One region of the Thalassotalea sp. Y01 genome, then DNA from elsewhere that is predicted to be linked to it. Evidence: riboswitches for the same ligand, from Rfam matches in the RefSeq annotation. Region 1 holds a riboswitch; the other holds the start of a gene.

Evidence for each region. Region 1 has a riboswitch for lysine ahead of HII16_RS14200 (Na+/H+ antiporter NhaC family protein). Riboswitches for the same ligand answer to the same signal wherever they lie in the genome.
Region 2: another riboswitch for lysine. It lies ahead of dapA (4-hydroxy-tetrahydrodipicolinate synthase); the one in region 1 lies ahead of HII16_RS14200 (Na+/H+ antiporter NhaC family protein).

Annotation. Positions count from the first base shown of each region.
Region 1 covers NZ_JABBXG010000010.1:102,525-117,821, reverse strand. The annotation lists gene thrS (threonine--tRNA ligase) at 1-1, shown strand, start outside; gene infC (translation initiation factor IF-3) at 36-593, shown strand; gene rpmI (50S ribosomal protein L35) at 777-974, shown strand; gene rplT (50S ribosomal protein L20) at 991-1,344, shown strand; gene HII16_RS14240 (phosphoribosylaminoimidazolesuccinocarboxamide synthase) at 1,479-2,585, shown strand; gene HII16_RS14235 (hypothetical protein) at 2,954-3,706, shown strand; gene HII16_RS14230 (TetR/AcrR family transcriptional regulator) at 4,133-4,732, shown strand; gene HII16_RS14225 (hypothetical protein) at 4,843-5,208, shown strand; gene HII16_RS14220 (tetratricopeptide repeat protein) at 5,310-6,461, shown strand; gene HII16_RS14215 (DUF1538 domain-containing protein) at 6,742-8,529, shown strand; gene HII16_RS14210 (P-II family nitrogen regulator) at 8,526-8,888, shown strand; gene HII16_RS14205 (hypothetical protein) at 8,885-9,277, shown strand; gene HII16_RS14200 (Na+/H+ antiporter NhaC family protein) at 9,424-10,998, opposite strand; lysine riboswitch at 11,063-11,257, opposite strand; gene HII16_RS14195 (LysM peptidoglycan-binding domain-containing protein) at 11,563-13,164, opposite strand; gene gloB (hydroxyacylglutathione hydrolase) at 13,229-14,014, opposite strand; gene HII16_RS14185 (class I SAM-dependent methyltransferase) at 14,193-14,936, shown strand; gene HII16_RS14180 (FGGY family carbohydrate kinase) at 14,933-15,297, shown strand, end outside.
Region 2 covers NZ_JABBXG010000003.1:295,458-310,754, reverse strand. The annotation lists gene HII16_RS06235 (S1-like domain-containing RNA-binding protein) at 1-619, shown strand, start outside; gene HII16_RS06230 (MAPEG family protein) at 681-1,103, shown strand; gene HII16_RS06225 (crotonase/enoyl-CoA hydratase family protein) at 1,100-1,906, shown strand; gene HII16_RS06220 (succinylglutamate desuccinylase/aspartoacylase family protein) at 1,987-3,102, opposite strand; gene dapA (4-hydroxy-tetrahydrodipicolinate synthase) at 3,111-4,013, opposite strand; lysine riboswitch at 4,109-4,287, opposite strand; gene HII16_RS06210 (methyltransferase) at 4,604-5,641, shown strand; gene arcA (two-component system response regulator ArcA) at 6,045-6,767, shown strand; gene HII16_RS06200 (Hpt domain-containing protein) at 6,802-7,134, opposite strand; gene folE2 (GTP cyclohydrolase FolE2) at 7,536-8,462, shown strand; gene gltB (glutamate synthase large subunit) at 8,875-13,335, shown strand; gene HII16_RS06185 (FAD-dependent oxidoreductase) at 13,353-14,795, shown strand; gene HII16_RS06180 (HAD-IIB family hydrolase) at 15,141-15,297, shown strand, end outside.

The DNA.
Region 1 (15,297 bases):
AACAATGAATTATCAATGGATTTACGTTAGTTCTTTTGGAGGAACAGACTATTAAAGGTGGTCAAAGAGGCGGTCGTAAAGAGCCGCAACACAAGTTAAATGGCGAAATTACCGCTCAGGAAATTCGTTTAATTGGCGTAGATGGCGAGGCAGCAGGTGTTGTTTCCCTTCGTGAAGCCCTTGATGCAGCTGAAACTGCAGGTGTTGATTTAGTAGAAATCAGCCCTACGGCAAAACCGCCAGTCTGCCGTGTAATGGATTACGGTAAGTTCTTATACGAAAAGTCGAAAGAACAGAAAGAACAACGTAAAAAGCAAAAACAGATTCAGGTTAAGGAAATTAAATTTCGACCTGGAACTGATGAAGGCGACTATCAGGTAAAACTACGCAACCTGAAGCGCTTCTTAGAAGGTGGTGACAAGGCTAAGGTAACATTACGTTTCCGCGGTCGTGAAATGGCCCACCAGGAGTTAGGTATCGAACTGCTAAATCGTGTTAAAGCGGATCTGCAGGATATTGCCCAGTGTGAATCTTTCCCGTCAAGGGTTGAAGGTCGCCAAATGGTAATGGTACTGGCTCCAATTAAAAGATAATTTCTGGTCTGAAAGTAAAAAGGCCAGTCTCATATGAGTCTGGCCTTTTTCACCATTGTTATCTTTTCGTTATCTGTCGTAGTTTTGCGGATAACAATTAGTCGGTAACAGAGGCTCAACAAGTAACTCTTTGAGTTCGCCCCATGTTACTTAAGTTTTGGCATAATAAATGCGGAGTTTTCCATGCCTAAAATGAAAAGCAATAAAGGTGCTGCAAAGCGCTTTAAAAAGACTGCTTCTGGCGGTTTTAAATGCAAACAAGCCGGTCTACGTCACATCTTAACTAAGAGACGTACCAAAGTTAAGCGTCACTTACGTGCTAAATCAATGGTTGCTAAATCTGATATTAAATCAGTTGTAGCAATGTTGCCTTACGCTTAATAGAGGAGAGTAGATAATGGCTAGAGTAAAACGCGGTGTAGTTGCACGTCGTTCTCATAAAAAAGTTCTTAAGCAAGCGAAAGGTTACTACGGTGCTCGTAGTCGCGTATATCGTGTTGCTTTCCAAGCTGTAACCAAAGCGGGTCAATACGCATACCGTGACCGTCGTCAACGTAAGCGTCAGTTCCGTCAACTTTGGATTGCTCGTATCAACGCAGCATCTCGTCAAAATGGTCTATCTTACAGCCGTTTCATCAACGGTCTTAAGAAAGCATCAATCGAGATCGATCGTAAGATCCTTGCTGATATCGCTGTATACGATAAAGCAGCGTTCACTGTACTTGTAGAAAAAGCGCAAGCGGCTCTATAATTCAGTGCGATGACTTTTGAAAAGGACGCTTCGGCGTCCTTTTCTTATTCTAAATCTGTATTTATTGCTGAGAAATTTTGCTAAAATTTTTGCGCAATAAATATAAAAGATACCATTTTTTACTGGGAAAAATTATGAGCATTGCCAATAAAGTTCTTGCCGTAAATAACGATTTACCTATTCGCACTAACTTACCTGTCCATAGCGGTAAAGTGCGCTCTGTATACTGGTTAACTGAAGAAGATAGCCAACGCCTGATTAAAGAAAAAGGCTATGATGTTGCTGAAGGTACTTCTTTAGCGATCATGGTTATTTCAGACCGTATCTCAGCTTTTGATTGTATTTGGCATGGCGAAGGTGGCTTAAAAGGCGTACCAGGAAAAGGCGCGGCGCTTAATGCTATCTCAAACCATTGGTTTAAGTTATTTAAAGAAAATGGCCTAGCAGATAGCCATATTCTCGATATCCCACACCCATTTGTATGGATTGTGCAAAAAGCAAAACCTGTAATGATAGAAGCGATCATTCGTCAATACATTACCGGTTCTATGTGGCGTGCATACGAGAAGGGCGAGCGTGAGTTTTGCGGTATTGAGCTTAGTGAAGGCCTAAGCAAAGACGGCAAATTAGACAAACTTTTACAGACACCTTCAACCAAAGGTATTTTGGAAGGGATCCCTGGCGTACCAGCACAAGACGACGTAAACATCACTCGCAAAAACATTGAAGACAATTTTGCCGCCTTTAACTTTAAGTCGCGCGAAGATATCGATTTGTATGAAAAGCTTCTTGAAGAAGGTTTTGACGTTATTTCAAGTGAGCTTGCTAAAATAGACCAAATCTTTGTTGATACCAAATTTGAATTTGGTTACGTCAAAGATGCACAAGGCAACGACAAACTAATTTACATGGATGAAGTAGGTACTCCGGATTCATCTCGTATTTGGGATGGTGAGCAATACCGTGCAGGTAAGGTTGTTGAAAATTCGAAAGAGGGTTTCCGTCAATTGCTACTTAACCACTTCCCAGATCCTGACATTTTATTAAACAAAGACCGTATGGACGAGCGTGAAGCATTAGCACGTGACAATGCCTTACCGGAATCTGTTCTTATGGCCGTTTCAGATACCTACACTGGCATCGCTGAGAAAATTACGGGTGAGAAAATTGTTATCAGCGACGACCCGAAAGCTGAAATCATTGATATTTTAAAAGAGCAATATGATCTAATCGCCGATTAACATTACAAACGTTATTTCAATTTCACTGTTAAAAAGCTCGTAACGATTGTTACGGGCTTTTTTGTTACCTAATCACATCTTTAGTTTCAGACACTCCAATCCTCTGGTTTGCGGTCTGTTTAATCTTTTTACCTGTACGTTTAATAGATTGTAATCCGTCTTAAAAAGTCTGCTAAGTAATTGTTTTAAAGTCATAAATTAATTGAGTACAAATTCGAACGATTATGTAACAGTAATTTAGGTCAGTTGTACTAAAATGAGCCTGTGAATTTTTAACGCCTGTTGGTCGGCTATCTAATTCAGTAAACATAGCCCTCAGACAACAAAATTAGTGGCTCTATTTAAAGCCAATCTAACGGAGACGTATTATGAACAGATTACTGATTGCCATAGCCATGACAGCCATACTTGCAGCAACGGCACAAGCTGACGATAATGTATCAGCTTCTCAAGACCTGCTTAACCCTTTAACACAAGCTATTACAGTCCCTGTGTTATTCGAATCGGGTACTGATAGTGATCATAATATTGTCTCATTGCAACCTATTGTGCCATTTGAGTTAAACGATGATTGGAATATTATCACGCGTACAATAGCACCTATTACTGACTCAGGTGGTGAGCAGGGGATTGGCGATATTAGTCAAAGCATATTATTCTCACCTAAAGAAGCTACAGATGATGGTTGGTTTTGGGGTGCTGGCCCATACGTTCAATTTGACACCGCATCACACGAAGAGCTTAGCTCCGGTGGCGAAGCTGTTGGCGCTAGTGCTGTAGCTTTAAAAATGGATGGTGCTTGGATGTATGGTGCCTTAGTAACACAAGCTTATTCGGCTAATGGTTCAATGGGTGAAGAATTTAGTGTCGCTACCGTGCAATCCTGGGTTGATTACACAACTACTGATGGCATTACTTACGAGGTGATGACTGAAGCTACCTATGATTGGCAGCAAGAAGATTGGGCAGTGCCCGTCGCCTTTACAGTAAATAAGTATATGGTCGTTGGTAGTCAACCAATGATTATTGGTGCTGGTGTAGAGCATTGGGTTAAGACAACTGATACATCATTATCTGGTACTTCATTAAACTTAAACTTGTACCTATTGTTTGACAACTAAGAACTTAAACGAGTTTTCACATATTTTGAATTCTAAAGCTATAGTCTACAAACAAGGCATCTGGAAACTCGTTCCTTTAGGTGAATAGTGAAAGCATCTAGAGCCGCTTTGTCTACTTAGACCATTCTCGTGGACACTACGGTTGAAGGAGAGACAAAAGGCAAAAATTACAAACGAGATCCTGCCGAATTTAAACGAATGGCTTCGTTTAAGAAGTATCTTAAGATACCTGCAGGGTAACCTGACCCTTATGTAACTCCGAAAACGAATTATTAAGAACCGTTGATAAACAAAGCCTTTACCATGTGGTAGAGGCTTTTTCCTTTCAAAGAAATGATCCATGATTAGACCTATAGAATATTAGACTGCCATAATTGAACTATGCTGCATTAACACTAGGCCCTCTTAAACTGCGAGATTGTATTTATGCGAAAAGGCTACAAAAAGGGTGAAACCAAGCTTACAGATATCCTTAAATTAACGGAAAATATACTCGTCCGTGATGGCTATGCGGGTTTGTCGATGCGAAAAGTCGCGCGCGAGATGGGGATCACAGCCGGTAATTTACAATACTATTTTGCGACTAAAGACGAATTAATGAGTGCGGTACTCGACAATATATTACACGCCTACATGCAACAATTTGATGCGATTAGAAATACAAATACGATTGAAGCACAATTCAAAGAACTAATTCAGGCATTGTTCTCTGATGTGTATAGTGAAAAAGCCGTTAAGTTGTTTCCTGAACTTTGGGCTATGGCTAGCAATGATTTATTGGTCAAAGAAAAAGTCTCGGCTATGTATGAAACATATCGAAGAATGTTAAGTGTGCTTATTAAAGAGCTAAATCCGCAACTGAGCGAGGAACAAGCGGGTAACTTGAGTATCTATATACAGTCTTCAATTGAAGGTCATTCTTTGTTTATTGGGGTGGATAAACGGTGGCATAAGAAGGCCCATGATATTATTAGCTTGGCGACCGAGAGCTTCCAGCAATTGATATTAAATCAAGGTAAACATTAGAATTTTAGCAAGCAAAACTCAGATTACTCTAAACCATTCTATTAACGATAAATTTTACTTATTAAGCATTTCTATTATGGTTAGTAGTAATAGAAATGCTAGGGGGCTTTATGAATAAAATTGTTACCATAATCACCGCATCTTGTTTGACTGTATCTGCAGCAGGCCTGGCGTCGGATGACAGAACCGCTGAGCTTGAAGAGTTACTTGCTAATGACGCCAGTAAATTGATCTATCTCAGCAGAGATTGTGATATGCCAATTGATGCTGAAAAATTTAAAGATTTGGCGGCCTTAAAAGCCATGATGGAAGGCTATGGAAATACCGACAACGTGGATTGGGAAAAGGTCACTAAAATGGCGCATGAAGGCTATGGCAAAATTAAAGTCGAAGCCCCTGTTGGTGAAAAATGCCCTGAATATAAAGATCAGTTAGGTGAAAAATACGAATGGCTAAAAGACATAAACGCCGGTTAGGTTGACGATAACGCTCTGAAAAGGTTACTGTCTTTATTCAATTAAGAGTAGACCTCGTTCTGGCATAGACAAATATGCTGGAAACCTGACAGGGAAGTAGTATGAAACAAATTGTCGCTTTACTGATTTTTGTATGTTCTACATACGCATCAGCTGTTGATATCACCAAGCTAAATCAAATCGAAACGATAGAAGTGGTTCATAAAGGATTTAAAGAGCCACTCACCTATCATGTAACCCTGCCACAAAGTTACTCTACCAAATCGGATAAAACCTATTTCGTTCTCTTCGATTTACACCCAAGAAGTCAAACCTTTATCAGCGGTATGCAAGATTGGTTAAGTCATAATGGTGAATGGCCCTGGTTAGAAACCATTATTGTTAACCCTGCCGATTATCACGCTGAATTTGCAACTGTTTTTAATGATTTAGTGCAACAACCTGATAATCAAACGATTTTGGATATCTTGCAAAATGGTGTGTTAACCCAAGTCGATAAACGTTATCGCACCAATGGTTTTCGCATTTATACCGGATTTATGGGTAACGGGGCTTTAGGCATTTATACCCTGTTAAATCGACCCAGTATGTTTGATGCCTACATCATTTCAAGCCCAAGCTTAAATGATAACTTCGCCAATGTTATGTCAGATGCGTCGGATAAATTGGCTCAGCCTTACGATGGCATTAAAACCTTGTATATGAGTATTGGCGATCACGGTTATGAAAAATCACATGTAGATGAATTTAAACAGTTTAAAGCTTTGCTTAGCGAAAAAGCGACGACACAGTTGCATTGGACTGCCGATTTCGATGAAAAGCACTACTACATGTCACGGCCAATCATTTCGCTTGTAAACGGCATAGAAGTGTTATTTGACGACATTCATAGCAACTTACCAGCAGATTCTGATATTTCTCAACGAGGCGCCGATGATATTATTGAATATTACCAAACCTTATCGAGGGAAAAGTATGGCTTTGAAATCTCTGCAGAAGGTTCATTAAAAAATTTAGCTAAGACAAAAGAGCCAAAAGAAGCATTAGCGATATACCAAAAAACTGCCGAATTATACCCTGATTCTGCCTATGCTCACGCGTCATTGGCAAAGGCCTATGCCGACATGGGCAACATTGAAAAAGCCATAGAGGTTCAAACTGTGGCGCTAGAAAAGTCGCGCACTATGGTACTGTGGCATCAAAATCAGCATCAGAAATACTTAGATGAGTTTAAAGCTATGTTGAATGAGTAAGCCATGTTTAATGATTCGTTGAACGAGCTTTTCGTCATGACAATAGTGCATGTATGGCAAACAATTGGTCCTGGCTTTTGATAGGGCTCTGTATTTAATAATCACGTCGAGGCGCCGTTTTGCCGCTGTAAGTGCGATTCAATGTTGCGCTGTATTGGTTGATTTTGGTTAGATTGCCAACGTTGGCGAGAGGCCAGTAACTTGATTCTTCTCGTTCACCTAACTTTCGTTATTGAAAATAATGTACTAGGCTGAAAAAAAACGAATTATTGAGTCTGGAATGCCAGAAATCCCATACGCTAACTATACGCGTGCACAACGCTCGGTAAAAAACGAGTATAGTGCAAACCGTCTTATATCAACGCCTAATTTTGATAGTGACGGCAATCTGATTGCTATTCCTGTGGTGCCCACTAAATTCACGCCGATGGAAGTGCTCAGCTTGATCCAGTCCTATATGTCTCCCCGGTTGATGGAACAAGTAAGGGCAGTGGTGCCGCTTGCACTCTATTTAGCACTGTTTCAATTATTGATTCTTAATCAGGTGGTTGAAGACTCGCTTGTCATTACAGGAGGTCTGATTGCTGTTATTGTCGGTCTGATGATCTTTATGGAAGGACTGGCTAAAGGCCTGATGCCGTTCGGTGAGATCATCGGCAGTACGTTGCCTCGTAAATCACCATTACCGTTGGTTTTATTCATTACGCTGCTTCTAGGGATTGGTGTTACCTTTGCCGAGCCCGCGATTGGTGCTCTGCAGGCGGCAGGTCAAAACATCTCTGTTGAGCGTGCCCCGTATCTGTATGCTTTGCTCACTGAATGGGCTGATTCATTGGTCTTGGTTGTGGGGGTAAGTGTTGGTGTGGCTGCCGTACTCGGTACCGTTCGTTTTCTTTATGGTTGGAGCCTAAAACCGCTGATCTATTTTGCGCTCGTGCCCATGTTAGCGCTGACAATCTATTGTTCTCTGGATCTGGAACTGCGCAATACGCTTGGGCTTGCATGGGATGCCGGCGCGGTGACGACAGGACCTGTAACGGTTCCATTGGTGCTTTCTCTTGGCATTGGTATCGCTAGCGCTGCAGGTAAAGGCGAATCCGGGCTATCCGGCTTTGGCATTGTCACACTTGCCTCGCTGTTTCCGGTTCTTGGCGTAATGCTACTAGCCATTTATGTTTCAAGTACCGTAACAACGGCTGAGATCATTGAGGCAGCGACGCTGACAGCCAGCGCCGCTCAAGAGGCGCAGTTGTCCTGGTTTGAGCAGAGCCCCGGCGTGGAGATTATTTCCGGCGTACGTGCCATAGCGCCGTTGGTGGTTTTTCTTTTTTTGGTGCTTATCGTCGTCTTGCGTGAGCGGCTGGCTCATCAAGGCGAGATATTCTATGGCATTGTGCTCACCATTATCGGCATGTGCATTTTTAATATCGGTTTGACGTATGGATTATCGAAGCTGGGTGGAAATGCTGGTGGTTTGGTTCCAGGGGCATTCATGGAAATAAATAGTATTGCCAATTCACCAATCTACGTTTACGGGGTCGGGCTGGTCATTTCGTTGGCATTTGCATGGATGCTCGGTTTTGGCGCAACGGTTGCTGAGCCTGCTTTGAATGCGCTAGGCGTCACGGCAGAGACGCTGACAGAAGGCGTATTTAAAAAGAAAACCTTGATTACAGCCGTATCTGTGGGGGTTGCCTTTGGTATTGCCCTTGGCCTTGCTAAGTTGATATTTAATTGGCCGCTGGTATGGCTGATCGTTCCCGGGTATTTGCTCGCTATTGTACTGACCATGTTATCGAGCGAAACCTTCGTTAATGTCGCCTGGGACTCAGCTGGCGTGACAACTGGACCTATAACAGTACCATTGGTTCTGGCAATGGGGATTGGATTTGGTAACGCCACCGATGCGGTGGAAGGTTTTGGTATTCTTTGCCTGGCGTCGATTGGCCCTATTATCACCGTGATGATTACAGGGCTATGGGCGCGCTACAAGGTGAATGTTGAGATACGTGCAGCAAAAGAAGCGAAAATGGTTTCAAAAGAACAAGAGGCGCAAACAATCATATGAGTGAAATAATCTACCTAACCGATGTAGCCCTTATCACCTGCGTATTAGATAAAAAACGTACAGAGGCTGTGTTACTCGCGGCTCGTAATGTAGGAGCCCGCGTTGCCAGTGTTCACGCGGTACACGGCTGGGGCGTTCGAGAACGATTTGGAGCCTTAGGTGTTGCTGTAGAATCTGAGAAAGACGTGATTGTATTTATGGTGTCTTCGGACCAGCAGGATTTAATGTTTGAGGCAATTTATAAAGCCGCTGAACTGAATGTGCCCGGTATTGGGTATATGTTTGTCAGCCCAGTGGAAAGAGTGGCGACCTATGTACCTGAGGCCGTTCGCAAAGAACTGGGCGTGAACCCAGAATGAGTCTCTCGGCCGATTTAGCTGCGCAAATGGCGAACTTTCCGGCTTGTAAGGCCATTTACTGTTATTTGCCGGACGATGGCACGGACAAACGCCTGCTGGCAGAACTGCGTGAAAAGTTTGGTGTCACCAGCGCTGGCAGCTCAGCTTGCCGAGGCATCGGTGCTCTTGCTGAAGTAAAAACCGAGCAAGGGAAATTACCTGAGTCGGAGCTGGTCAAATTTTTATTTATAACGTGCACAGAAGATCAGGCAAAGGATATCTTCGAATTTATATTCTGGTTCGCAGAAGTGGACAAGCCGGGTCGCGGGGTGGTTTGGCAACAGAGAATAACAAGCTGTACTCCCTACGAATTACCGACCGATGTTCCGGACGAGGAGACCGGTGCTTAAGAGTTTCTTTGTGTTGAGGTGATTGTTTTTACTGACAACAGAGACAGTCTGATATTCGCACATGACGGACTTAACGTGTTACAGATAAAATAAAAGCCCAGTGGCGATAGCGACTGGGCTTTTATTTTACTGTGCGCTTGTTTTACTTAAGTTGGGGCGGTACTGCGTGACTGCTCAATACAAATCATTCGCAACAAACCAACAAGACCAATAAAGAATAGGCTGGTTACCAGCAACGCCAAACTGCTTGAACCGGTAAAGCCAATAATGATAAAGCCAATCGCTGATATTGCCGCAATCGACAAAGAATACGGTAGTTGTGTAGCCACATGATCGATGTGATTACAGCGTGCACCGGTGGACGACAGTATGGTGGTATCTGAAATCGGTGAACAATGATCACCAAATACTGACCCTGCTAAGACTGCTGATAGCATAGGCAACATAAGCGCTATATCACTCGCTGCCGCCATATCACCAGCAATAGGTAACATGATACCAAATGTACCCCAAGATGTGCCTGTGGCGAACGCCATAAAGCCTGACAGTAAAAATAACAACACAGGAAACCAAGCAATGTCGATATTACCTGTAGCTAACGTCGATAGATAACTACCGGTTTTCATATCGCCAATCACCGTGCCTATGGTCCAAGCGAACAGCAATATTAAAATAGCGCCAAGCATTGATTTAGCGCCATTGATTGCCGCTTTTGAGATGTCAGCAAAGCCTATGCCGCGTTTGATTATGGTAAATAGCGTCATCGCCAAGCCGACTAAACCACCATAAACCAGCGACATACCTACATCGGTATTTTCAAATGCGGCAAAGATATTAAATGCTTTATTATCGGCACTAAGCGCTTGTCCACCGGTATAAACCATAAAGCTTATGGTGGCGATAATTAAAACGACAATGGGCGTGATAAGGTCGCGTGCTTTTGCTTGAACGCCTTCAATGACCATCGGTAATTCATGGCTTTCTTGTTTGCTCTGATCGTCGCCGTCATTTGCTTGTTGTTCATGGCGAGTCATGGCACCGACATTTAAATCGAAGTAGATCACCGCAAACACCATTAATAAGGCAAATAACGCGTAAAAGTTCATTGGGATCGACGCAACATAAGCTGCAAGCGGGGTGTATTCACTGATGCCATGGCTTGCTAGTATACCTGCCATCAAGGCCATGATGTATGCCCCCCAACTGGATATTGGCATTAACACACACATAGGTGCCGCGGTAGAGTCTAAGATATAGGCCAGTTTGGCACGAGATACTTTGTATCGATCAGTTACCGGTCTTGAAACGGTACCAACGGCTAAGGAATTAAAGTAGTCATCGATAAAAATAAAGACCCCTAAAAATGCCGCTAACAGCTGAGAGCCTCGGCGATTTTTAACTTTACCCATAGCCCAATTAGCAAAGGCTAACGTGGCACCGCTGACACTTAACAAAGCGGTGATCACGCCAAGTAAAATTAAAAATGCCACAATCGACATATTCCAGCTGTTTATACCACCGTCTTCAATAAACACACCGCTCACCGAGGCGCCAACATAAGCAAGCGTACCGGTAATCGACATGTCATTAAGTAAGACTGCACCAAGCAATATACCAACCCCAAGCGACAATAAAACGCGACGAGTCAATATTGCCAGTGTCAAGGCGATTACAGCGGGTAATAAAGAAACAAATGATGATGAAAAATCAATTAAATTCATGTGTAACTACTTCAGTTTTATAAAGCACTACTAAAAATGAATATGCTGTATCGAAGGGACAGAACTTCATCGTAGCGCTCCATAGTTATTTGTTACCAGCGTAACTGGTTTGACTATGGCAGTGTTATCTCTTTCGACAATAACACCAGCAAGATGAAGCGATCTTCAATCTTACTTCGGCAATTAATCCTTTCTCGTTTTGTCTTCGGCATCACCCTGATAAAACGATACTGATATTAATCGCACCTCTACTTTTGGCCTGTTTTAGACTGCTGGCGGCAGATAATGTCTTGCCAGCTTATGACAAGAATTGATTCAGTATGACCATTAAGGTTAGGGCAGAGCCAAACATGGCTAAAGAGCTAGCATATAACTCAGAAAAGCTGCGATGTTGTCGAATTACAAACATAAACGCCTTATTTTTAAGCAAAATAGATTGCTGAAGGTCAGCTGAATTTTAAAGGGCGTATTATAAGGATTCGGCAAAAGTATGCCGTTACTCAAGTGTAAAATATGAACAGAGATGTGTTACGGGCAACAGTCAAACCGTTGCCCGCATACACACTAGATAGAGGTGATATTGACGGACAGTTTTAAAATTTGACCTGGTTGCAGGTATTTACTGCGATTTAGGTTGTTCCACTTTTCAATATCGGCAATTTTAACTTTAAACTTGCTGGCAATGCGTGCCAGTGAGTCACCTGATTTCACTTTATATTGAATATTGCGCATGACGGTATTACCTGAGCCTGATGCGGCACTGTCGTTTGCGGTCCAAATCGTTAACTTTTGACCCAGTCTAAGCATGTCTTTAGGGGCAAAGCCATTCCATTTGGCAATGTCTTTCCCGCTCACTTTGTACGTTCTGCCGATATCCCACAGGTTATCGCCATTTTTGACAACATGAATGACCTTATTACCGGTACCTTTTTTGCTTAGCTTGCTTTGGCGCACTTGCTCATAGGTTGCGTAGCGATCTAGGCTTTGTGTGGCGGTAGGGATCAACAGGTAATTACCGGCAACAATAACATTGTTATTTAGGTCGTTGGTTTCTCTAATAACCGACACTGTGGTATTAAAGCGTTTGGCAATCACCGATAAGCTATCGCCGCTTTTAATTTTATAGCGTTGCCAACTTAAGCGGTCTTTTTCATCTAATGACGAAAGACTTTTCTTAAATTGTTCGATTTTGCTATTTGGCAGCAATAGTTGATGCGGTCCATTTGGCGGAGTTGCCCAACGATTGAAACCAGGGTTAAGTGCGTGCAATTCATCCACGGTTAAGCCGGATAATTTTGCTGCCAAAGATAAATCCAATTGTGAGCCAATATCAACATGGCTGATCACCGGTTCATTATTTATCGCATATAAGGTCACACCATATTTTTCAGGTTCTTTAACAAGTGCGGCCAGGCCCAGTAGTTTAGGCACATAATCACGCGTTTCTTTCGGCAGTTTCAAGTTCCAAAAATCGGTAGGGCGACCTTTGCGAGCATTGGCTTTCATTGCTCTGGCGACGCGACCTTCACCTGAGTTATAGGCGGCAAGTGCGAGTAACCAATCGCCATCAAAGCGCTTGTGTAAATATTTTAGGAATTTGATTGCTGCTTGAGTCGAGGCGGCAACATCGCGTCTGCCGTCGTACCACCAATCTTGTTTTAAACCAAATTGCTTTCCGGTGCCCGACAAAAATTGCCACATGCCTGAGGCACTGCCGTGCGAGTAGGCAAAGGGATCGTAAGCACTTTCGACAACAGGCAATAGCACCAATTCCATTGGCATGTTGTGTTTTTCCAGTTCTTCGGTGATATGGAAAAGAAAAGGCTCGGAGCGTTTAGCAACACGATCTAAATAGCGTTGATGCTTGGCGTACCAATCACGATGGGCTCTAACTTTGCTGTTGTCTGGAATATCAAATTCAAGTTGCGATTGGATACGTACCCAGATGTTGTCGACGACTTGAATGTCATCTTGCTCAGTTAACGGTATTTCCACATCTTCTCTAGGGTGGATAACAGCTACGGATTCGTCTGCATGTAGTGCTTCAAAAACATCGTTGTTTGACGCAGTAACTATGTTCGCACTTTGTTGTTCTTGCTCTGGCTGATTTAGGTTTTGGCATCCCACCAAAACGGTCAGCGACAGGGGAAATAAAATTTTCTTCATGAATAAACAGTTAGCAGTTTTAGGGTTATTATAATTCAAGATAAAACAGTTATATTTTATCCTGCTAAAAATTGTCTTTTAGTTCGCGAACAGCTGCAAACACATCGACAGTATTGTCTAATTCTAGACCACTTTGTTGTTGTGCGCCCACTCTTACTGAATCTAAGTGACTGCGTAGAAACGGGTTTATTTGCTTTTCCAAACCTATGGTACTGGGGATGGTCGCGATATTACTGGCGCGAAGCTCCGTTGCTTTATTTAAATAATCTTTTAATTGACCATTATTTGGTTCAATAGTTCGAGCAAATTTTAAGTTTGCCAGCGTATACTCGTGAGCACAAAATACTTTTGTTTGCTCATTAAGCGTGCTCAATTTTTGCAATGAGTTGAGCATTTGTTGCGCACTGCCTTCGAATAGGCGACCACAACCACCAGAAAACAGTGTATCACCACAAAACAACCATTGATCATTATGAAAAGCGATATGACCTAAAGTATGGCCGGGTAACTCAATGACACTAAAATGAATCTGATTGGTCAATATTTGCACAGTATCGCCTTCAACAACATGCACATCAGAAAATTGTTGTGCTTCTTGCGTTGGGCCATAAACCGTCACTGACCAGTCTTGCTCGTGTGCAAATTGCTTTAACTTGTTAATACCACCGGTATGGTCTTTGTGGTGATGAGTGACTAAAATGTCACTAAGGATCAAGTTATTTTTCTTTATAAATTCTATACATACATCGCCATCGCCTGGGTCAACCAAAGCACATTTGGCACTTGCACTGTCGGTTATACACCATATATAGTTATCGTTAAATGCGGCAATCGCGTGCACTTGAAACATTCAAGTCTCCTTAGACTTTATCGGTAATCTTGCCGATTTAAGCGGCAAAATGCAGTATACCTTGTGTCAAAGGTGAACTAAAGATTGGCCGGCGATTAATTAACGAAAATCCGTTGTGGCGGTACATAAATAAGTACACGGGCAGGGCAATGACTTTGGTACAAGCAAGCACACTATGATGAAACCGGCATTAGCATTTGATAATCCGAAAAAGCCCATGCGTTGGCATGATATGGCTTGCGGTGAATTGATTGCTGAACAAATAAACCAACATTTGGCCAATTGGTGGCCGAGGATGTTTGGTTATCATTTATTAAAGCTGGGTGATTTAAGCGGTGAAATTGATTGCAGTGCGTCAAAAATTTCACACCAAGTGAGCGTTAATGAAGATAAAAACAGTGCTAATGTGATTGCGGAGATAGACGATTTACCTTTTTTAGATAGCAGCGTTGATGCCTGTCTATTGACCCAACAGTTAGAATTTGCGGTCGACCCACATCATATCTTGCGTGAAGCCGATAGAGTATTGATCCCCAATGGCTATTTAATTATTTCCGGCTTTAACCCAATTTCATTGGCAGGCTTAAACCAAATAATTCCCTATCGTCGACAGGTACTGCCATGGCAAGGGCGCTTCTTTACACCAATGCGTGTTAAAGATTGGCTTAACTTGCTCGGTTATGAAGTGTTGGATGACAAACGTATGTTGTTTTCATCATTGCATCCGAAGATAAATGCGGATGGTTGGTGGTTTAAAATGTGCCAACGTTTTGCTGGAAAATACTTAAGCTCGATTGGCTCAGTTTACGTTATTGTCGCTAAAAAACGGGTTCATCCATTAACGCCTATTCGCCCTAAGTGGCAAATACGTCCCAAATTTCGACCCATTAAAGTTTCAACATTAGGGCAAAATCGTTCTTGAGCAATTCTGTATCAACCTCGTCTTTACCGCATTATTTAGTGTTAGATTTTGGTAGCCAGTCACTTCGCGCATTGATCATTAATAACCTCGGTCAGACTGTGAGCAAAGTGATCGTTGATCAATTTCACTATAAGCGCACCGAGCAAGGCGTTGTCAGTCAACAACCCGAGTGGTTTTTTCAACAATGTATAAACGCATTGTCGCCGCTTATCGCCGATTACACGCAGCAAGGTTTTCAAACCGCTGATATTGCCTGTATGGGCATCACTAGCATGCGTAATACGCTTATTGCCCTTGACGACAATCACAAACCTGTTGTTGACGCCATTGTGTGGCAAGATCGAAAATACGCTGAGTGCGT
Region 2 (15,297 bases), on a different contig from region 1:
GGTTCCATTTAACCAGCAACACCATAAAATGGAAGTCGGTAAATATTACTTAGTTAAAGTCTATAAAGACCAATACAGTGATCGTATCGCCGCGACAAGTAAAATCGATCGATTTTTGGATATCTGGCCAGCAAACTATGAGATAGGTGATCGCGTCGATTTGATTATCGCCAATAAAACCGATTTAGGTTTTAAAGCAATCATCAATGAAAAGCATTGGGGTCTGATTTTCCACACGGATATTTTTCAACCACTAAGATCAGGGTTGAAAACTCAAGGTTATATTAAGCAAGTACGTGAAGATGGCCGCGTTAATCTAACCCTAACACGCAGCGGCATGGGTAAAATCAATGATTTTGCGCCTCATTTTTTAAGCTATTTGCAAGAGCACGATGGCGTTTGTAACATCAATGACAAAAGCTCTCCTGAGCAGATCAAAGACGCGTTTAATGTCAGTAAAAAGACCTTCAAAAGCACCGTTGGTAACTTATTAAAGCACGGCAAAATTCGCATTGATGGTGACAAGATATTGTTAGAGAAAAGCAAACCTCAAGGCGCTAAAAAACGCCCAACAGCAACAGCGAAAAGCAATCGTAAAAGCAAACCTAAGAAGCGCTAGAATTTGCGCTTTTTAGCCTACCAACATACAATGGGTTAACCTAATAAAAGGGGTTAACCCTATGACAAGCAACATTATTCTTCCTGTTTTAGCACTGTTATTACTGACCATAATCGTTTGGCTGTACATGTACTACAAACGACTTTCTTATATCTTTAAACACAACATAGACGCGCAAGACTTAGTTAGCCCAGAGCAGCTAAAAGCGATTATTCCCGAGATCGTTAATCGACCGGCAAATAACTTGGCAAACTTATTTGAAATGCCAGTGTTCTTTTATGTGTTGATGCTACTGGCAATGCAGCAGCAATTTGATAAACCAATGTTCATCGCCTTGGCATGGGGTTTTGTCAGTTGCCGAGCCATACATTCTTTGATTCATTGCAGCTATAACCAAGTCATGCACCGTTTCGTTTTCTATTTTCTGGCCAATTTGTGTTTGATTGGCCAATTTGTACTGTTCGCGTTGGAGATACTGACATGATCGATGTTCGCTACCAAGACAATATCGCTATTGTCACCCTTAACCGACCCGACAAGATGAATGCTTTAAATATCGAGTTATTTGAAGCTATCGACAAGGTGTCAAAACAGCTGCGTAAAAATCGTAAAATACGAGCCATCATCCTGACCGGTGCTGGCAACAACTTTTGCGCCGGCATTGATATAAAGTCAGCGCTTGGTAGCAAAACAGCGGCGATAAAACTGCTGTTTAAATGGTGGCCAGGTCAGGCAAATTTAGCGCAAAGAGTCAGTCACAACTGGCGTACAATTCCAGTTCCCGTGATCGCCGCTATTGAAGGCCATTGCTTGGGTGGTGGTGTGCAATTGATTTTAGGAGCAGATTTTCGTATCGCCAGTCACAATGCCCAGTTTTCCGTCATGGAAGGAAAGTGGGGCATCATTCCCGATATGAGTGGCAATATGGGCTTAGCGCAGCTGATGCCAAAAGACCAAGCAATGAAGCTGGTGATGAGCGCACAAACCATTGATGCCAAGCAAGCTCTGCAGTATGGCCTGGTTACTGAGCTAGATGACAAGCCAATGGAACGTGCCATCGAATTTGCTCAATCCTTGTGCCAGCGCTCACCTGATACTTTGGCCGCCAGCAAAAAGCTCTATCATAAATCATGGACCGACAAACCGTGGCGCTGGCTAATGCGCGAATCTTGGTACCAAATTAAGATTTTGCTTGCCAAGAATCAGCGTATTGCGGTTAAGCGTCAGCAATCTATTGACAAAGGTGAACAACCACGCCGAGATTTTGTCCCTCGTCAGCGTTGGTAATGACTAAGATTATATATCCGCTACAAACATAAAGGGCTTGTTTAACAAGCCCTTTATGTTTGTAGCGCTAGATTGCGAGCTTACAACTCGAAATAATTGGTGAATACTTTATACAGTTCGGTGCCTAAATTGACGCTTGCTGAGGCAAAATGCAAAATAGGAATAGCATCTTCTTCTAATTGGATATAATGCAACGCATCACCATCACCGTAGTTATCCATGCGTAAAATGCGCGCCAACGGTGAGCCAGCTTTTAGTTCTTCACCAAATTGCGCAAGATAGTCGACCATACCGCCCATCGGCGAATAAAATATCTTGTAATCTTTTAAGTAACAGCCATAACGGGTGATGTTTTGTGGCACAAATTCGTCACTGGCAATGACCTGCTTATATTGTAAATAAGACAAGATTGACTTAGCATCGTATAAGGCTTCATCCAGATCAATTAACTCTTGTGAGCCAAGTTCTACGGTAAAACTTTCCTTACCAAAATCAAGTTCGCGGCCATTTTCGGCAAACTTCTCTGCTAGAGTCCACCATGGACAAAACGTCGCTTCGTCCATTGCCCCGGCAAAATCATTGGGGATCAATATGGTATGTGGAATATTGAAAAAGCTGGCACTATTGCGTGCGTATTCCGGACAATAAATATGTTTTGATGATATTGGCCCGGTATGTAAGTCCAAAACAATATCGTGCTGGTGCGCTAATTGTTGTAATCGATAAGCAATTCTTCGGCCAGTACTTAACCCGTAATTGTTGTGATCCAGCTTTTGCTCAATATCATCTAACATCAACTGCTGAAAATATTGTTTTATGGTATCAACATCACTGTTACTGTGCTTTTGCATGACGTGTTCAATCAACTGTTCATTATGATGGAACATGCGATTCCAGTTCACACCGGTAATCGGGTCAAATCGACCTAAGGTGTACTCACCATTTTTATGATTACAGCCGACAGGGTTGGCGTAAGGCACCAATGTGATATCACCAAGCAGAGATTGCTTTTGCAACAACTCAAGTAACTGATAGATTACCGCATTGCCTTGCACTTCAGCGCCGTGAATATTGGCTTGAATATATACTGACGGTCCTTGTCCATTGCCTTTTAAGCGATAAACAGGAATGGTCAGTGACACGCCACTGGCCATCTCACCTACGGTTAATACTTGTTTGGTGAACAACTCTGACATAAGTGCTATTAAAGGTTATTGCGGCTGTTGCACAACCATTCAGTGATTGCTGTATCCGCCGCCAAGACTTTGCTATCAGAAGCCAGTTCCAGATGGGTTAGTGGTGCACGCAATACAGGCGATGAGATAACCCCTTGCTTGTGCATTAACACTTTGACTGGAATTGGGTTGGCAACCTCAAACAACGGACTGATGGCGTTATACCAAACAGGAAACAAGCTAGCACCTTGGCCAGTCAATGCTTGACGCACATACAAATGAGTCGCCTCAGGCCAAGCGTTGGCGCAAACCGACACCAAACCGACAGCACCAGCCGACGCAAGGTATGGGATCAGAGCGTCTTCACCTGAGTACATTTTCATGTTCGGCGCTGCTTCGACAAAACCTAAAAACTCATTGATGTCGCCACTGGCTTCCTTCATCGCCCACAAGTTTGGATGCTCGGCAAGGTTTTGTACGGTTTCAACGGGGATACTCACGCCAGTTCGAGAAGGAACGTTGTATATCATGCACGGTTTTGTGGCGATATCCATCAATGCTTTAAACCAATTGGTTTGACCTATGATGCCAGGTTTAGTGTAGAGCGGCGCGGTGAGCAAGTAACTGTGTATAGGTAACGAATTGCATTGTTCAATCCAAGCCGATTGTGCTGCTAAGTTAGCACCACCAACGGCAACCATAAGTGGTACCTGCGGCTGCAAATCACAAATAAATTTAACAATTTGGTATTGCTCGTGTTGTTCGATAGCCAAGCCTTCACCGGTACTACCGCAAATCAAAATACCATTACCAGCTTGTACTTGATCCTCTACGATTTTAGCTAGGCTGTCATAATCTATCTCGCCAGCGTCATTGAACGGCGTGACTAAGGCTGTCCATAGAGGAAAATCATCAAGTTGAAAAGTTGTCATGTTACGTCTCGTTACTGCGTGCGATGTGTTTATCTTAATCGCGATATTTATTATTCGAGCGTAAATAGAAAGACTGGAGCCAGCAATACGATGCTGGGGCCAGAAGCTCTCCACTTAAACTCATGTTAAGCGACAGCTGCAGGGATTCAACCCATACAGCCGACAGTATACCTACCTTTTTCGGTATCTGCCTCGGCGATAATCCCCCTGATTATCCTTTATACGGGTAAGGCCCTAAGGATAACTGCCTGGTTAACGCTCCTCTTCTGATCCTCGGAAGGAGGAGACACATATTTAATGTGTCGGAATGTCGCGTATTTAACCACTTTAAGAAGGGACTTTCAACACAAACGTACCGGTGTAACCTATTTACCAAACACAGTGTCAGATGAAGCCGATGTAACCACTTTAGCAAACGCAATGCAAACCACAAAACCACATTTATATCGTCAGCCTAAGTTCTCGCATCTGGCTTGCCTAAAATGATAGCTGCGTTGGCAATAAGGTATTGTGTTAGCTCGGCTAAATTTATGCTTTTTTCCATAGTCATAACATGCGAAAATAGCGTTTTTACGACATCACGGTAACTTATGGCTGTTAGTAATCCATCACAACTATTACTCAGAAATACTGACTTATTGGACAGTAAACATCCCTTAGTTGTCGGTTGCCCTGATGTAGAACTGATCAAAGAACTGACTCAACTGTATCCTGATGCCAAGGTTACCAGTTACCAGGTAAATTATGCGCAACATCAAGCGATAAGCAAAGCCTGTCAAAATGTGCACTGTGAATTTGGCGAACAATACCAAAGCAAGCAGCAACATGATCTGGTTATCTTTTACTTCCCGAAATCTAAACCTGAATTTACCATGCAAATGGCCATGCTCTCGAACAGCCTAAGCGATAACGCCATTGTATTGTTCGTTGGAGAAAATAAAGGTGGGGTTAAATCGGCGGCGAAATTGGCATCAGACTATGCCTTGCGCTGCGATAAAGTTGATTCAGCAAGACATTGTCTTTTGTATGAGATGGTGTTTAACAATAACCGTTCAGCATTTGTGCTTGATGATTGGTATCGCCAATATCAGATACAGCAAGCTGATACGGCATTGACCATTTGCGCTTTGCCGGGCGTGTTCTCCCATGCAGAGCTTGATATCGGTACCCAGTTATTATTGCAGCATATACCAGACAAAGTGACCGGTAAGGTGCTTGATTTTGGTTGCGGCGCGGGCGTTATTGGTTGTTATATTAAGATGGCCAATCGCGATGCCGATATTGAAATGATTGATGTCAACGCCTTGGCGATTGCCAGCGCTGAAAAAACACTGGCTGTTAACAAGCTTAGCGGTAACGTCTATGCCTCAGACGGTTTATCTAATGTTGGCCAAGGTTATCAACTCGTGGTATCTAATCCGCCATTTCATCAAGGCTTAAAAACCCACTACCAAACCACCGAAGTATTTTTGCAAAGCGTTAAAAACAAAATCAACAAAAATGGTAAATTGACCATAGTTGCCAACAGCTTTTTAAAGTATGCACCGATTATTGAAAAGCAATTTGGGCATTCAAACTTGCTCGCTAATCACAAAGGTTTTGCGATTCATCAAGCGCAAAAGCGTTAACACAGAGGTAAATGTTAAACACAGCAAAACACAGGGTAAAAACAAGGTTAATATTGACAACAAATTAACCTACCAGTAATGCTTTTTTGTCAATTTTGATTTGTTACTAACCTAATAAATGGCCAAGGATTACAATTTGTTGCAAAGCCGATTTTTCCTCCCTCACATAACCACTCACAACTATAAACATAATAATCAATAACTTAAAAAGAAACACAGGTATTTTGTTTACATTTTGTCACTTACATTTTTACAACAATTTCACCATTGTTTACTTTCTGACATTTACTATCATATGCAACATAAATTTTAGTCTTGAGTTTGCAGCCAAAAATGCAGCGACTCTATACGCCCTTATGTTTTCATGCTCGCTGACATTTGGGTATTAACTGTTGAGGTATATATGATCAACCAACCGCAAGCCAAAGTTCTCATCGTTGAAGATGAAGAAGTAACACGTTTAAATCTGAAAAATCTGTTTGAAGCTGAAGGTTACTTAACCTACGTAGCGGCAAACGGTGAAGAAATGGAGCGTCAACTACAAGATCGTAATATTGACCTTGTTTTGATGGACATTAACTTACCAGGTAAAAACGGTCTGTTATTAGCTCGTGAAATCATCGAGAAAGACGACAAAGGTTTGATCTTCATCAGTGGTCGCGACAGCGATGTGGACAAAGTATTGGGCTTAGAGATCGGTGCGGATGATTATATCACTAAACCTTTTAACCCACGCGAGTTAACTATTCGTGTACGCAATCTACTTAAGCGTATTAGCCAAGTAGAAAAAGCGGCGCCAATGGCAGCAACTGAGTTGATTCATTTCGACAACTGGCAGTTAGACCCTAACTCTCGTCAAATGACATCACCAAATGGCATTACGTTCCCAATTCCTCGTGGTGAGTATCGTGCCCTACGTCTATTAATGGCGAATCGCGGTAAGATTGTTACCCGTCAGGCGTTAATTCAAGAAATGACCGGTCGTGACCTACGTGAAAATGACCGTACTGTTGATGTAACCATCCGTCGTTTGCGTAAGCATTTTGAATCAGACGACGCTAGCCCTGAATTCATTAATACCATTCACGGTGAAGGTTACCGTTTTATCGGTAATATTGAATTATAAGCGTACGGCTTTTAGAACAAGACAATGGCTAGCATTATGCTAGCCATTTTTTTAATTCGACTAATGATAGCTGATGCAGTTCGCGCATTTTCAGCAACTCATTATTGAGCTGACTAAAATCATCTTTGCTGTACTCTACCGAGCCCAACAATTGATGTAAGCTGTTTAATCCAACATTGCCTGCCGCTGACTTCATTATGTGACAATGTTGTTGCCATGCATGGTAATCGGATTTTTCAACAGCCTCTGCTAAATGCCTGAAATACGTTGTCGCCTGCTGTTCATATAAATCGATGGTCTGCAAAAACACATCCTTACCTAAGGCTTTGGTGTATTCGCTGATGATTTGTGTATTCAAATGTTCCATAACGGCTACGTGCTATTGAGTATATGTTGCAAAAACTATCATGTTTTTTGCAAAAAAAAACAAAAAACAGGCAAATTAACAAACAAACTACATGAGTCACACATGATACTTACGCAAGCAACAGAAATGGATCAATAAAACCGCGAATATATTCGGGCGAAACGCTTGTTTAATTGCTTTTCGTCCCCATTTACTGCAGAATAGCCGACCATTTTACTCGGACTTTATCGGCGTAAAACAGGGTTTACCCTCACTTTTTGCCGAAAACGGCGAAAAAAAAGTAAAAACCTGCGCGGTTTTTCGCTAGAATATGCGCCCTTAATTGCCTTTGATGAATTTCATGATGCTATTCATTATAGGAAATGAATTGCAAAACAGCTGTAACAGGAAACCAATTAACAATGCCAACATCAATGCCAGATATCGCAAACCAGACCGCGGCTCAAACTGAGGGTACGCTCGATAGAGTCGGTATGGGAAATATCGAAATGCCAATTATGGTTGCGGCAAAAGATGAAGCTGAACGTGTCGTCTCGGCTCATATCGATGCATTTGTAAATTTAATGCAACCAAAAGCGAAAGGCATTCATATGTCTCGCTTGTATTTAGCATTAGATGATTTGGCCAGCAATAACGTGCTGACCTATCAGACGTTGGTTACGTTATTAAAAGAATTCATTGCCTCGCACGAAGATCTAAGTGATACCGCTTACGTTAAATTCAGTTTTGACTACCCGATGCGCCGCGAAGCGTTAATCAGCGGTAAGAAAGGCTGGCGCGTATATCCAGCGTCTATCGTTGGTAAACTGGAAAAAGGTGAGTTTGATATTGAACTGAGCGTTGATATTGCTTACTCATCCACTTGCCCGTGCTCTGCCGCGTTGGCTCGCCAGTTAATTCAAAAATCATTTGCTGAGAAGTTCGCTGAGCAAGACCAAGTTAGCAGTGAAGAAATTCACACTTGGTTGGGCACCACTGAAGGCATCGTTGCTACCCCGCACAGCCAACGCTCGATTGCAGAAATTAAAGTAAAGCTTAACTCTTTAGTTAACTCATTTCCGATCACAGACATCGTTGATACCGTAGAAGCTGCATTGCAAACACCCGTTCAAGCGGCGGTAAAACGTGAAGATGAGCAAGAATTTGCCCGTCTTAATGGTCAAAATTTAATGTTCTGTGAAGATGCCGCTCGCCGTGTTCAGCACGCGTTAAACCTTATTGAAGGTTATGATGATTTTTGGGTGAAAATAAACCATTTAGAATCATTACACGCGCACGATGCGGTTGCGGTTACCACTAAAGGCATCGAAAATGGTTATCAGCCTTAATTGATACCATTAAATATTCCAAAAAAAGCCGGTTAAGCCGGCTTTTTTTATTGGCATAACTTTCTCGCTACGATTTACCCTGCAAAATTATCTTTTTTGCATAAATATCAACTCTCTAAACCCACAAATAAAAACAAAACTGAAAGTTTTCAGTTGTCACAACAAAGTCTCTAGCCCCTTATATTTATTAGTGATTTACAAATACTGGCAAAATTCTTTTATTTTTCCTGTGCTTTTTATTGGTTAAAAAGTTAAGAGTAATAGCTCTATTTTTCATTGACCTTTGCTCAACATCCTTATATCTTAAAAAGTTCCCCTATTGGGAAAACGCTATATTTATTCATTTTTCAGCTTTATTTATTCTATTTCAGGGCGTTTTAATCGATAGATATGAATACAGGAGAGAGACTGCATGCAATTATTTGATCCCAATTTTCAAAAAGACAATTGCGGATTTGGCCTTATTGCCCATCAAGAAGGTGAGCCAAGTCATAAGCTGATCAAAACAGCGATATCTGCACTGGATCGTATGCAACACCGTGGCGGTATTAATGCCGACGGTAAAACCGGTGACGGCTGTGGTTTGCTGATGCAAAAGCCAGACAGTTTTTTTAGAGACATTGCCAAAGAGAATGATTGGAACCTGAGTGCTAAATACGCCGTCGGTATGGTTTTTGTAAATCCAAACCCAGACGAAGCAAGTTTTAGTAAGCAGATTCTTGAACAAGAGCTAACCGAAGAAACATTAGAAGTTGTTGGCTGGCGTATTGTGCCTACCGATATCAATGTACTTGGTCCTATTGCTAAAGGTAATTTGCCAGGTATCGAACAGGTGTTTGTTAACTGCCCTGCCGGTTGGCGCAGTCAAGATTTCGAACGTCGCCTATTTATGGCACGTCGTCGCGCTGAAAAACGCATCAAAGATAATCGTTTTTATATTGCCAGTTTGTCCTGTTTGGTCACCATCTACAAAGGTTTGGTGATGCCGAAAGACTTACCAAACTTTTATAAAGACTTGGCTGATATTCGCCTGCAGTCGGCGATTTGTGTATTCCATCAGCGTTTCTCAACCAATACATCACCGCAATGGCATTTAGCACAGCCATTTCGTTATCTTGCTCATAATGGTGAGATTAATACCATTCGCGGAAACCGTGAGTGGGCAAAAGCGAGAACCTATAAGTTTAAAACGCCTTTAATCCCGGATTTAAAAGATGCCGCGCCGTTTGTTAATGAAAGCGGTTCGGACTCTTCCTCATTAGATAATATGTTGGAATTGTTTTTAGCCGGTGGTATGGATTTATATCGTGGTATGCGTTTGCTTATGCCACCAGCATGGCAAAACAACAATGCCATGGACGATGAGCTTAGAGCATTTTATGAGTTTAACTCGATGCATATGGAACCTTGGGATGGCCCGGCTGGTATTGTTATGACCAATGGCCGTCACGTTGCATGTAACCTAGATCGCAATGGCTTGCGCCCTGCCCGTTATGTTCGCACCCGCAATGGTTTTATTACCTTAGCGTCTGAAGTAGGCATTTGGGACTACGGTGAAGATGAAGTCGTTGAGAAGGGCCGAGTAGGTCCTGGTGAAATGCTCAGTGTCGATACCTATACAGGTACGGTATCAAAGTCCAACGAGATTGATAAGAACTTACAATCGCGCCATCCATATAGAAAATGGTTAGATAACAATATCCGCCGCCTAGTGCCATTTGAAGAACTTGAAGCGGAACTTGTTGGTAAGCGCGCTTTCGATGACCAGCAGATGAACCAATACCATAAGATGTTTAATTACTCTTATGAAGAAATTCATCAGGTCATTAAGATCATGGCGGAGAACGCTCAAGAAGCGACCGGTTCCATGGGTGATGATACACCAATGGCGGTGCTATCGAGTAAATCTCGTACTATGTACGATTACTTTCGCCAGCAATTTGCCCAGGTAACCAACCCACCTATCGATCCACTACGTGAACGTTATGTTATGAGTTTAGCGACCTGTATTGGTCGTGAGCACAACGTATTTAATGAAACAACCGGTCTTGCCGATCGCGTGGTATTTGACACACCGATTATGATGTATACCGGTATTAAACAATTACGTGAATACGATGACAAACATTATCGCTGCGATACTATTGCACTGAACTATAAACTCAGTGAAGGGCTACAAGCGGCCATTCAACGAGTATGTGACGAAGCGGTACAGGCAGTGCGCGATAATAATGCGGTTATCATCATTCTTAGTGATCGTCATATCAGCAAAGACTGCTTACCTATTCCAGCGGCAATGGCTGTTGGTGCCGTGCAAAAGCGCTTAGTTGAGGAAAATTTGCGTTGTGATTCGAACATTGTGGTGGAAACCGCATCAGCTCGCGATCCACACCACTTTGCCGTGCTATTAGGTTTAGGTGCGACTGCTATTTACCCGTTCTTAGCTTATGAAACCATTGAAACCTTGGTTGAACAACAACAACTCGACATGCCACCGAAAAAGGCATTAGAGAATTATCGAAATGCCATTAACAAAGGTTTATTGAAAATCTTGTCGAAAATGGGTATTTCCACCATTGCCAGTTATCGTTGCGCTGGTTTGTTTGAAATTGTCGGTCTCAATGAAGAAATCATGGACCTTTGTTTTGACGGCATCCCAAGCCGCATTCAAGGTACTGATTTTAGCGATGTTGAACAAGATGCCATTAACCTAGCTCGTCGAGCATGGTTACCGCATCAAAAAGTCACCCACGGTGGCCTATTAAAATACGTACATGGTGAAGAGTACCACTGCTTTAATCCAGACGTGGTATCTAGCCTACAAAGGTCAGTGCAAAGTGGTGATTACAGCGCTTATAAAGTATTTGCCGATGCAGTGAATACACGTCCACCAGCTACCTTGCGTGATTTGCTCGCCCTTAAAGAAGATCAAGAGGCGATCAAACTGGATAAAGTGGAAGCCGCTGAAGAAATGTTTAAACGCTTTGATAGTGCAGCAATGAGTATCGGTGCATTAAGCCCTGAAGCTCACGAAGCATTAGCAATAGCGATGAACCGTCTTGGAGGTTATTCAAATTCAGGTGAAGGCGGTGAAGACGCCAATCGTTTTGGTACGGTGCGTAATTCACGTATCAAACAAGTTGCCTCGGGACGATTTGGTGTTACACCACACTATCTAGTCAATGCCGATGTATTGCAAATTAAAATTGCCCAAGGTGCTAAGCCAGGTGAAGGTGGTCAATTACCAGGTGATAAAGTGACGCCACTCATCGCTAAATTGCGTTTTTCGGTGCCAGGTGTCACCTTGATTTCACCACCACCACATCACGACATTTATTCAATCGAAGATTTAGCGCAACTTATCTTTGACCTAAAACAGATCAACCCTAAGTGTATTGTCTCGGTAAAACTGGTCTCCGGCCCTGGTGTCGGCACGATCGCATCAGGTGTGGCAAAAGCCTACGCTGACTTTATCACTATCTCAGGTTATGACGGCGGCACAGGTGCCAGCCCATTAACGAGTGTGAAATACGCTGGTTGTCCATGGGAGCTCGGTTTATCCGAAGCGCATCAATCGCTAGTTGCCAACGGTTTACGCCATAAAGTGAGATTGCAAGTAGACGGTGGTTTGAAAACCGGCGTTGATATTGTCAAAGGCGCGATTCTTGGTGCCGAAAGTTTTGGTTTTGGTACCGCGCCAATGGTCGCGCTAGGCTGTAAATTCTTACGTATTTGTCACCTTAATAACTGTGCCACCGGTGTTGCCACGCAAGACCAATTATTGCGTGATGAGTATTTTAAAGGCTTACCAGAACAGGTGATGAATTACTTTAAATTTGTTGCTGAAGAAGTACGTGAAATCCTAGCCAAGCTTGGTGTCGCGTCACTGCAAGACTTGATTGGTCGTACCGATTTACTTGAACAATTACCAGGTCAAACCGCGAAACAACAAAAACTGGATCTGTCGGCGATTATTGCGCCCGTTAAAGCCAGTGAGCATACCGGTTTATATCAAACCCAAAGCAATGAACCATTTGATAAAGCGGTACTTAATAACAGTATCCTTGCTCAGGTGTCAGACAACATTGTCAATAAAACCCCTGGTGAGTTTTATTTTAATGTTCGTAATACCGACCGCTCTGTAGGTGCTTTGATTTCTGGTGAGATTGCCCGTCATCACGGCGACCAAGGTATGGCTGCGACACCGATTCACCTAAACCTAAATGGTACGGTTGGACAATCGTTTGCCTGTTTTAATGCTGGCGGACTAAACATTACCTTAACCGGTGATGCGAACGACTATGTAGGTAAAGGTATGGCTGGTGGTAAAGTGACGGTTATGCCACCTAAAGGTGTAACCTACCAAACACATTTAACGCCGATTATGGGTAATACCTGTTTATACGGTGCAACCGGCGGTAAGTTATACGCAGCGGGTCGTGCTGGTGAGCGTTTTGGCGTTCGTAACTCTGGCTGTCATGCGGTTATTGAAGGCGCAGGCGATCACGCATGTGAATACATGACCGGCGGTGTTGTCACCTTCCTAGCCGATGTTGGTCTAAACTTTGGTGCCGGTATGACCGGTGGTTTTGCCTACGTTTTAGATGAACAAAACGATTTACAACAACGTTTGAATGGCGAGTCCATTGAAGCTCTGGAATTGGTTGATTTGCGTATTCATCAAGAACATTTACGTGGCATCATCAATCATCACCTTGAAGAAACAGGTAGCCCAAGAGCCGCCTATATTCTGGAAAACTTTGGCGAATTCAGTAGCAAATTTAAATTGGTTAAACCCAAAGCAACTGATGTTAAAACCTTGCTCGGACACCGCAGTCGAAGTGCGGCAGAGCTGAGAGTGCAAGCGCAATAAACTAGCAGGACAGTGTTATGAGTAAGAATGTTTATCAATTTGTTGACGTTAAGCGCATCGATCCGCCAAAGAAAGCTATCGATGTACGCAAAGCCAATTTCGTTGAAATTTATCAGCCGTTAAGTTCCGATCAAAGTGCCGGTCAGGCGGATCGCTGTCTTGATTGTGGTAATCCCTATTGTGAATGGAAATGTCCAGTTCATAATTACATTCCACAATGGCTGGAATTAGTCACCGAGGGCAAAATCCTTGAAGCGGCTGAGCTATGTCACCAAACCAACTCACTACCAGAGATGTGTGGTCGAGTTTGTCCACAAGACAGATTATGTGAATCGGCGTGTACGCTAAATGATGAATTTGGTGCTGTGACCATAGGTAATATCGAAAAATATATTACCGATCAAGCCTTTGCCATGGGTTGGACACCTGATTTAAGTCATGTTGTCGATACAGGCAAGAAAGTCGCCGTGATTGGTGCAGGCCCTGCTGGGTTAGCATGTGCTGATGTACTAACTCGCCATGGCGTTAAAGCGACGGTTTATGATCGACAGTCAGAGATCGGTGGCTTGTTAACTTTTGGTATTCCATCGTTTAAGTTGGAAAAAGAAGTTGTTATCCGCCGCCGTAAGATATTTGAAGGTATGGGCATTGAGTTTGTATTAAATACCAATGTCGGTACTGACATCGGCTTTAGCGAGATCAGCGAACAATACGACGCGGTATTTCTTGCCTTGGGTACCTATACCGACATGACCGGTGGCTTCGATAATGAAGGGGCGAAAGGCGTTTATAATGCCTTAGATTACCTTATCGCCAATACCCAAAAGACCATGAACATCACCGAAAACGTCAAACCTTACACCAGTTTTCAGAATAAAAAAGTCGTTGTACTGGGCGGCGGTGATACAGCGATGGATTGTGTTCGTACCGCAATTCGCCAAGGCGCAACACAAGTCACATGTGCTTATCGTCGTGATGAAGCCAATATGCCTGGTTCGCCGCGCGAAGTACAAAATGCCAAAGAAGAAGGTGTTAAATTTGAATTTAACATCCAACCTTTGGATATCGCCGTTGACGCTAATGGCAATGCCGTTGGTGTTAAATTTGTTAAAACTGAATTAGGTGAGCCTGATGCCAATGGTCGACGCCGCCCACAACCTGTTGCGGACAGTGAATTTGTGATGGATGCCGATGCCGTGGTTATTGCCTTTGGCTTTTTACCTAGTCCACCAAAATGGATGCAAGACGCGGGTGTTGAAATTGACAGTCGCGGCCGAGTCGTGGCCACTGAACATTCTGCCTTTGCAATGCAAACCAGCAAGCAAAATATCTTTGCCGGTGGTGATATGGTGCGCGGTTCCGATTTAGTGGTTACCGCTGTTGATGAAGGTCGCAAAGCGGCGATTGGTATTCTTGATTTTGTCATGAACGAAGAATTACTGCACATTCAACAAGCCTAATATCGATAAATATGAATTGGCCAGGCGCAATGTCTGGCCTTTTTTAAGTCTAAACAAACGCGCCTTTGTCAGCCTCTCTATCTACATTCAGTAATAACGCAACGTAGCCATTCAGCAAAAGTACTTACTTACAAAAACGACCTACTCACAAGTAGCGCAGTTATGTTATCCGCCCAAGTCATGCACCAACGTAGCGCACCAAAACGGTGCAAGAGTTTTCGACTAATGTCCTCGGATCGCTTATAAACTGCTAAATTAGCGCTTATAGCCCGTATATCTGCCTACTTTTCATTCTGGTACACATGTTGCATTTCTATTGTAATGATAAATATAGGAGACATCATCGTGGACAAACACTACATCATAGCAACCGATTTGGACGGTACTCTGCTTGATCACAGTACATATAAGTTTCACAAAGCGGTACCGGCACTGGAATATTGCCAACAGCAAGATGTCCCAATTATTTTCAACACCAGTAAGACGTTTGCAGAAACAGAAC